DNA from 2 places in the Sphingobium sp. LF-16 genome. Region 2 is predicted to be linked to the other one. Evidence: riboswitches for the same ligand, from Rfam matches in the RefSeq annotation. Region 2 holds a riboswitch; the other holds the start of a gene.
The links. Region 2 has a riboswitch for S-adenosylmethionine ahead of DIZ22_RS03050 (low specificity L-threonine aldolase). Riboswitches for the same ligand answer to the same signal wherever they lie in the genome.
Positions count from the first base shown of each region.

Region 1 (3,395 bases), 1.2 Mb from region 2:
TTCGATGCAGATGGCGCTCAAGCGTTCGGGCCTGGCGCTGGAAGATATCGACTATGTGAACGCGCATGGCACGTCGACCCCGCTGGGCGACGAGCTGGAGCTGGGCGCAGTCAAGCGTCTGTTTGGCGATCATCTGGGCAGCATGTCGATGTCCTCGACCAAGTCGGCGATCGGCCACCTGCTGGGCGGCGCGGGCGCGGTGGAGAGCATCTTCTGCATCCTCGCCATGCGCGACCAGATCGTGCCGCCGACGCTCAACCTCGACGAACCGAGCGAAAGCTGCAAGGGCGTCGACCTGGTCCCGCACGTCGCCAAGGAGCGCAAGGTGCGCGCGGTGCTGAACAACTCGTTCGGCTTCGGCGGCACCAACGCCTCGCTCATCATGAAGGCGATCTGATACGCCTGATCCTCCCCTGAAAAGGGGAGGATCATGTAAGCCATAGCCGGTTGGGCATTATTTGGGTCGGGCAGTTGGGATGATGGCAAGACGATCCGGCGCAAATCCGGTGCGGCGACTGGGCTGCATCATCCTTCTGATCGGCCTGGCCGTTGTCGCCTTTGTCGGTTTCCGCTTCGTCCATGGCTGGACCGAGACGGGGCCGGCCACCCAGAATATCAGCATCGTCGTGCCGGAGGGATCGACCCTGTCCGATGCCGCGGTGCTGCTGAAATCGGCTGGCGCGGTGCGTTCGGCCGATGCCTTCCTGACCCGCGCGAAGGTCTTTGGCGGCGCCAAGCCGATCAAGGCCGGCGAGTTCGTGGTGCCCAAGGGCGCCAGCAACCGCGAGATATTGTCGATCCTGCAGGGCGGCAAGACGCTGACCCGGCTGGTCACCATCCCCGAAGGCATGCCGTCGATCCTGGTGCAGGAACGGCTGATGGCCAATGACGAGCTGACCGGCGATGTCGCGGTGCCGCAAGAGGGCAGCGTGCTGCCCGACAGCTATGCCTTCGACAAGGGCGAGCCGCGCGCCGCCGTGCTGAAGCGGATGCAGGCGGCGATGGACAAGGCGCTGGCGAAGCTCTGGGCCGAACGCGCGCCCAATACGATCGCCAAGTCGCCCCAGGAGGCGATCATCCTCGCCTCGATCGTCGAGAAGGAAACCGCGATCGCCAAGGAGCGGCCGATGGTCGCGGGCGTCTACAGCAACCGCCTGCGCAAGAACATGATGCTGCAGGCCGATCCGACGATCATCTATCCGATCACCAGGGGCAAGCCGCTCGGCCGCCGGATCAAGAAGTCCGAGATCGCCGACGTCAACGACTACAACACCTATGCGATGACCGGCCTGCCCAAGGGGCCGATCGCCAATCCGGGCCGGCTGTCGATCCTGGCGGTGCTGCACCCGGCGGAGACGAATGCGCTCTATTTCGTCGCGGACGGGAAGGGCGGCCATATCTTTGCCGACACCTATCAGCAGCATAATGAGAATGTGCGGAAGTGGTTCGAGATCCGCCGCGCGCGGGGCGAGCTGTAAAGCCCGGCTTGGCCGATATATAGCCGGGCTTGCCACATGGTCCGGCGCGCGCTAGGGATAGTCCAGCATCAAGAGTTGGGGCGACGCCCAACGCCAACCTGCCGTTCCGGGCAAGGTGGCACTCCCGATCCGGGAGGATGTGGCCGATCCGGCAACAAAGCGGACCTCAGCCACCGATCGTCGCCCCGCCAGGAAGGACTGACGAGACGTGCCGATCAAGATTGCCGATGACCTGCCCGCCCGCCGCACGCTGGAAGCCGAGGGCGTTGCCGTGATGGGCGAGGCGGATGCGGTGCGGCAGGATATCCGCCCGCTGCGGATCGCGCTGCTGAACCTGATGCCCAACAAGATCGATACCGAGACGCAGCTTGCGCGGCTGCTTGGCGCCTCGCCGTTGCAGGTGGAACTGACGCTGGTGCGGATCAGCGACCATGTGTCGCGCAACACCTCGGCCGATCATATGCAGTCCTTCTATCGCGCCTGGACCGATGTGCGCGACGAGCGGTTCGACGGCTTCCTGATCACCGGCGCGCCGGTCGAGCATCTGCCGTTCGAGGAGGTGAGCTACTGGCAGGAACTGCGCGCCATCTTCGACTGGACCCAGACCCATGTGCATCGTTCGCTCAGCATCTGCTGGGCGGCGCAGGCGGCGCTCCATCATTTCCACGGGGTCGAGAAACATGCGCTGGAGCGCAAGGCGTTCGGCGTGTTCCGCCATCGCAACCATGCCCCGGCCTCGCCCTATCTGCGGGGCTTTTCGGACGATTTCTCGATCCCGGTGTCGCGCTGGTCGGAAGTGCGGCGGGAATCGCTGCCGGTCGATCGCGGGCTGCAATTGCTGGCCGACAGCGCGGAGACCGGGCCTTGCCTGGTCCATGATCCGCGCCATGGCTTCCTGCACATGTTCAACCATGTCGAATATGACACGCGCACACTGGGCGACGAATATGCGCGCGACGGCGGCCGCCAGATGCCGGCCCATTATTTCCCCGACGACGACCCGACCCGCCCGCCGGAAAATCGCTGGCGCAGCCATGCCCATCTGCTGTTCGGCAACTGGATCAACGATCTCTACCAGACCGCGCCGTTCGACGTGGACATGATCGGCCAGGAGATATTGCAGAGCGCGGCCTGATCGGCGCCGATCAGCGCAGCAGGCCCTTGGCCGCCTGACTGCGGGCGTAGAGCCACTGGCCGATGCCGATCAGGATGATGACGGCCGGGAAGATCGCTGCGCCCGCGCCCTTCACCGCCAGCAGGTCGGTGCCAAGGAACGTGTGTCCGAACTGGACGATCACCGCGAGCAGCGACAGCAGGAACAGCGGCACCGCGACGCGGCGGCGCAGCAGCAGGGCGATCGCGCCCAGCGTGCCAGCGCCCACCGCCACCGCATAGACGGCCCAGGCCCAGCCGGGCATCTGGGCAAAGGCGCGGGCGGTGTCGGGATCGGTTTTGGCGAGTTCGCCGAGGTCGGCGCCATATTGCATGACGAAGGCAGCGACCCCCATCAGGTTCCATAGCAGCAGGATGACGGCGATGATGACGAAGGATGCCGGTGCGCGCATGATGCTTCCCCTCCTGGGCCGCGCCTGCTTGCCGGGCGCGGCATCTGTCATCATATAGCCTGTCCCGGCCGGGCGAAAGTCCGCCATCGCGTTGCAGGGAGGCGGTCCTGGCTGATCCGATCATTGTCACCGCGCTGCTGGGCGCCGCCGATTTCGCCTGGGCGGATGGCTTGCGCCGCGCCCATTTTCCGCCCGAACGCAATCAGGTGCCGGCGCATGTCACCCTGTTCCATCATCTGCCGCCTTCGCTGCTGCCCGAACTCAGGACGCGGATGAAGCAGATATGCGCCGGCCCGGCGCCACGGGCGCGGCTGGGCGATGTGCTGCTATTGGGGCAGGGGGTCGCCTATCG
Region 1 is NZ_CP029335.1:1,849,095-1,852,489, reverse strand. It holds gene fabF (beta-ketoacyl-ACP synthase II) at 1-397, shown strand, start outside; gene mltG (endolytic transglycosylase MltG) at 507-1,478, shown strand; SAM-I-IV-variant riboswitch at 1,539-1,647, shown strand; gene metA (homoserine O-succinyltransferase) at 1,687-2,613, shown strand; gene DIZ22_RS08635 (hypothetical protein) at 2,624-3,043, opposite strand; gene DIZ22_RS08630 (2'-5' RNA ligase family protein) at 3,151-3,395, shown strand, end outside.
Region 1: linked by a shared signal. The riboswitch ahead of metA (homoserine O-succinyltransferase) and the one ahead of DIZ22_RS03050 (low specificity L-threonine aldolase) in region 2 are both predicted to bind S-adenosylmethionine.

Region 2 (3,395 bases):
TGGTGCGAGGCAGCGACGACGATGCCGCCGGCCGCCAGATGGTCCGCCACCGCCGCGCCGAGCAGCGCGACCGACGCATCGTCCAGGCCATTGGCCGGTTCGTCGAGCAGCCAGATATCCGCGCCGCTGGCGATCACGCGGGCGAGCATGGCGCGCTTGCGCTGGCCGGTGGAGAGCATGCGCACGGGCACGTCGCGCAAGGGGGCGAGCGCCATGGCGTGGAGCGCGCGGTCGAGCGCGGCCGCATCCACCCGGTCAAGCCGTGCCCAGAAGCCGAGTGCGCGGTGGAGCGGCAATTCCATGTCGAGCGCCAGTCGCTCGTCGGCCAGCGCGACGCTGCCCTGGCGGTCGATGGTTCCGGCGTAGGCGGGCAGCAATCCGGCGCACTGGCGCAGCAGGCTCGACTTGCCGATGCCGTTGGCGCCGTGCAGCAAGGCGCTGCCGCCGGCCGCCAGCACCAGGTCGACGCCGGCAAAGAGCAGGCGTCCGCCGCGCAGGCAGGCCAGGCCCGACAGGCGCAGCGCCGCACCGCTCATGGGGCGACCATATCCTCCAGCACATGCATGTCGATGTCCGACAGGCCGAAATGATGGCCGATTTCATGCACCACGACATGGGTGATGAGCGCTTCGAGCGGCACGCCCGTCTCGACCCATTCGTCGAGCAGCGGGCGGCGGAAAAGATGCACGGTCGGCGGCAGGTCGCCGGTCTGCGCCTCCTGCCCGAAGGGACGGCCGCTATAGAGGCCGGTCAGGCCGAACGGATCGTCAATCTCCATCTCCTTCAGGATATCGGTGTCGGCAAAATCCTCCACCAGCATCACGACATTGGAGAGATAGGAACGGAAGGGCTCGGGCAGGCGGCTCAGGGCCTCCAGCGCGAGTGTCTCGATTTCCTGTGGGGTAGGGGCGAAGCGGAACGATTGACCAGTGTCAGGCATGGCTGTCACATAGGCGAAAGAAATAACGCAGGATAGAGAAATGCTTGCCAGACTGAACGAAACGGAACGGGCGATCGCGCTGGCGGATTTGCCCGAATGGACGGCGGTCGCCGAACCGGACGGGATTGCGCGCAGCTTCACCTTTCCCGACTTCGTCGCCGCCTTCGGCTTCATGACGCGGGTGGCGCTGCTGGCGGAAAAGGCCGACCATCATCCCGAATGGTCGAACGTCTATAATCGGGTCGAAATCACGCTCACCACCCATGATGCCGGCGGCCTGTCGCAGCGGGACATCGATCTGGCGAAGGGGATAGAGGCGCTGCTGCGCTGATGCTTGACGCGGCATCGCCCGGCCGATAATCGCACCGGCAACATCAAGAGTCGGGCCAACGTCCGACACCAACCTGCTCCCCGAGCAAGGTGGTGCCTTTCGAAAGAGGGGGATGTGGCCGGACCGGCAATCCAACGGGACATGCAGCCACGACGACGTTGATCCGATGCTTGGTCACACACCAGCAGACGGAAGCATGACGTGCCCATTTCCACACAGCAATTTGCCAGCGACAATTATGCCGGGGCCTGCCCCGAGGCGCTCGACGCGATGCTCGCGGCGAACAGCGGATCGGCGACGGCCTATGGCGAGGATGAATGGACGCAGCGCGCGGCGGACAATTTCCGTACCCTGTTCGGCGGCGATGCGGAGGTCTTCTTCGTCTTCAACGGCACCGCCGCCAATTCGCTGGCGCTCGCGGCGCTGTGCCAATCCTATCATAGCGTGATCTGTTCGGCGGCCGCCCATGTCGAGACCGACGAATGCGGCGCGCCCGAATTCTTCTCCAACGGGTCGAAGCTGCTTGCCGCGCCCTCGGCCGACGGCAAGCTGACGCCCGACGCGATCCGGCAGCTCGCGACCAGCCGGTCCGACATCCATTTCCCCAAGCCGCGCGTCGTCACCATCACCCAGCCGACCGAGACCGGCCTTGTCTACACGGTCGAGGAAGTGCGCGCGATTTCCGCCGTGTGCCGCGAACTGGGGCTGAAACTGCATATGGACGGCGCGCGCTTTGCCCATGCCTGCGCCAGCCTGGGCTGCGATCCGGCGGAGATCAGCTGGAAGGCGGGCGTCGACGTGCTCTGCTTTGGCGGCACCAAGAATGGCATGGCCGTGGGCGAGGCGGTGATCTTCTTCGATCGCGCGCTGGCGCAGGATTTCGACTATCGCTGCAAGCAGGCGGGACAGCTGGCGTCGAAGATGCGCTTCCTGTCGGCGCCCTGGATCGGCCTGCTGGAAAGCGGCGCCTGGCTGCGCAATGCCCGCCATGGCAATGATTGCGCGACCCGGCTGGCGGCGGCGATCGCCGACCTGCCCGATGTCAGCCCGATCTTCCCGGTGGAGGCCAATGCGTTGTTCCTGTCGGCCCCCGCGCCGGTGCTGGATGCCCTGCGCGCGCGCGGCTGGCGCTTCTACACCTTCATCGGCGGCGGCGCGCGATTCATGTTCGCCTGGGATGCACAGGTGGAGCGGGTCGACGAACTAGCCCGCGACATAAGGGAAGCCTGCCTGGCGGTCGCCGCCTGACCGGATGGCGCTAGTGCGGGCGAGGCGGCCTCAGGGTTCCTCGCCCTCGATCCGGGCGTCATAGCTGCTCAGCGCGCTGATGACGTCCGGCATCTTTTCGTAGCGCTTGCGCAGCAAGGCCAGCTTCGCGTCGGTGCCGGAGCAGAGTTCGGCGACGCTTTCCTCGATATAGGCGCGCCGTTCCGCATCATAGGGTTCCTCGCCGCGGAAATGGTCGCAGCTGTCGCGATCGACCATGAAGGCGGTGACTTCGCGCGGGAAGGGGGCGGGCTGGGCCGCATTGCTCGACGGCGGCAGGTCGAGCGAATTGGTCGGGCCGGGCGGGCCGACGGTGACGATCGGCGCTGGGCGCGAGGGCAGGACGGCGGGCGGTGCGGGCGGCGGCGGATCGGGCTGGACGACGGCAACGGCCACCTGCTGCGGCGCGCTGGCCGGGGCGGCCTGTGCGCTGTCATCGGACGAGCCCTTGCAGCCGGTGACGAGCACCAGCGCCAGCATCATCGGAAACAGCTTCAAACGCCCCTTCACCCGATTTCCTCCCGCAGTCCGGCGATCAGATCCGCAACATGCGGCAAGCGCGACTCTTCCTCGTCGAGGATCGCCAGAAACGCCGCCCGCCTATAGTTGCGCAACGCCCCTTCGGGAAGACGGGTTGGGGCAGGAATTGCGGAAATTACGATATCCAGCAGACGCTCCACCCCATGGAGCCTGCCCCACAGATAGTCATTCTCCCGATAGACCCGACTGAAGAAGGCGCCAAAATTGTTGAATTCTATGCCTTTTAGCGTGGCGTTGGCGCCGCCGGCGCGGATGGCGGTGCAATCTTCGGGCGAAATCCGGTCGACCTTTATCGGATCATATTCATCGACAGCGTCA
Region 2 is NZ_CP029335.1:618,496-621,890, forward strand. It holds gene ccmA (heme ABC exporter ATP-binding protein CcmA) at 1-536, opposite strand, end outside; gene DIZ22_RS03040 (metallopeptidase family protein) at 533-940, opposite strand; gene DIZ22_RS03045 (4a-hydroxytetrahydrobiopterin dehydratase) at 981-1,271, shown strand; SAM-I-IV-variant riboswitch at 1,307-1,415, shown strand; gene DIZ22_RS03050 (low specificity L-threonine aldolase) at 1,473-2,519, shown strand; gene DIZ22_RS03055 (hypothetical protein) at 2,550-3,047, opposite strand; gene DIZ22_RS03060 (patatin-like protein) at 3,044-3,395, opposite strand, start outside.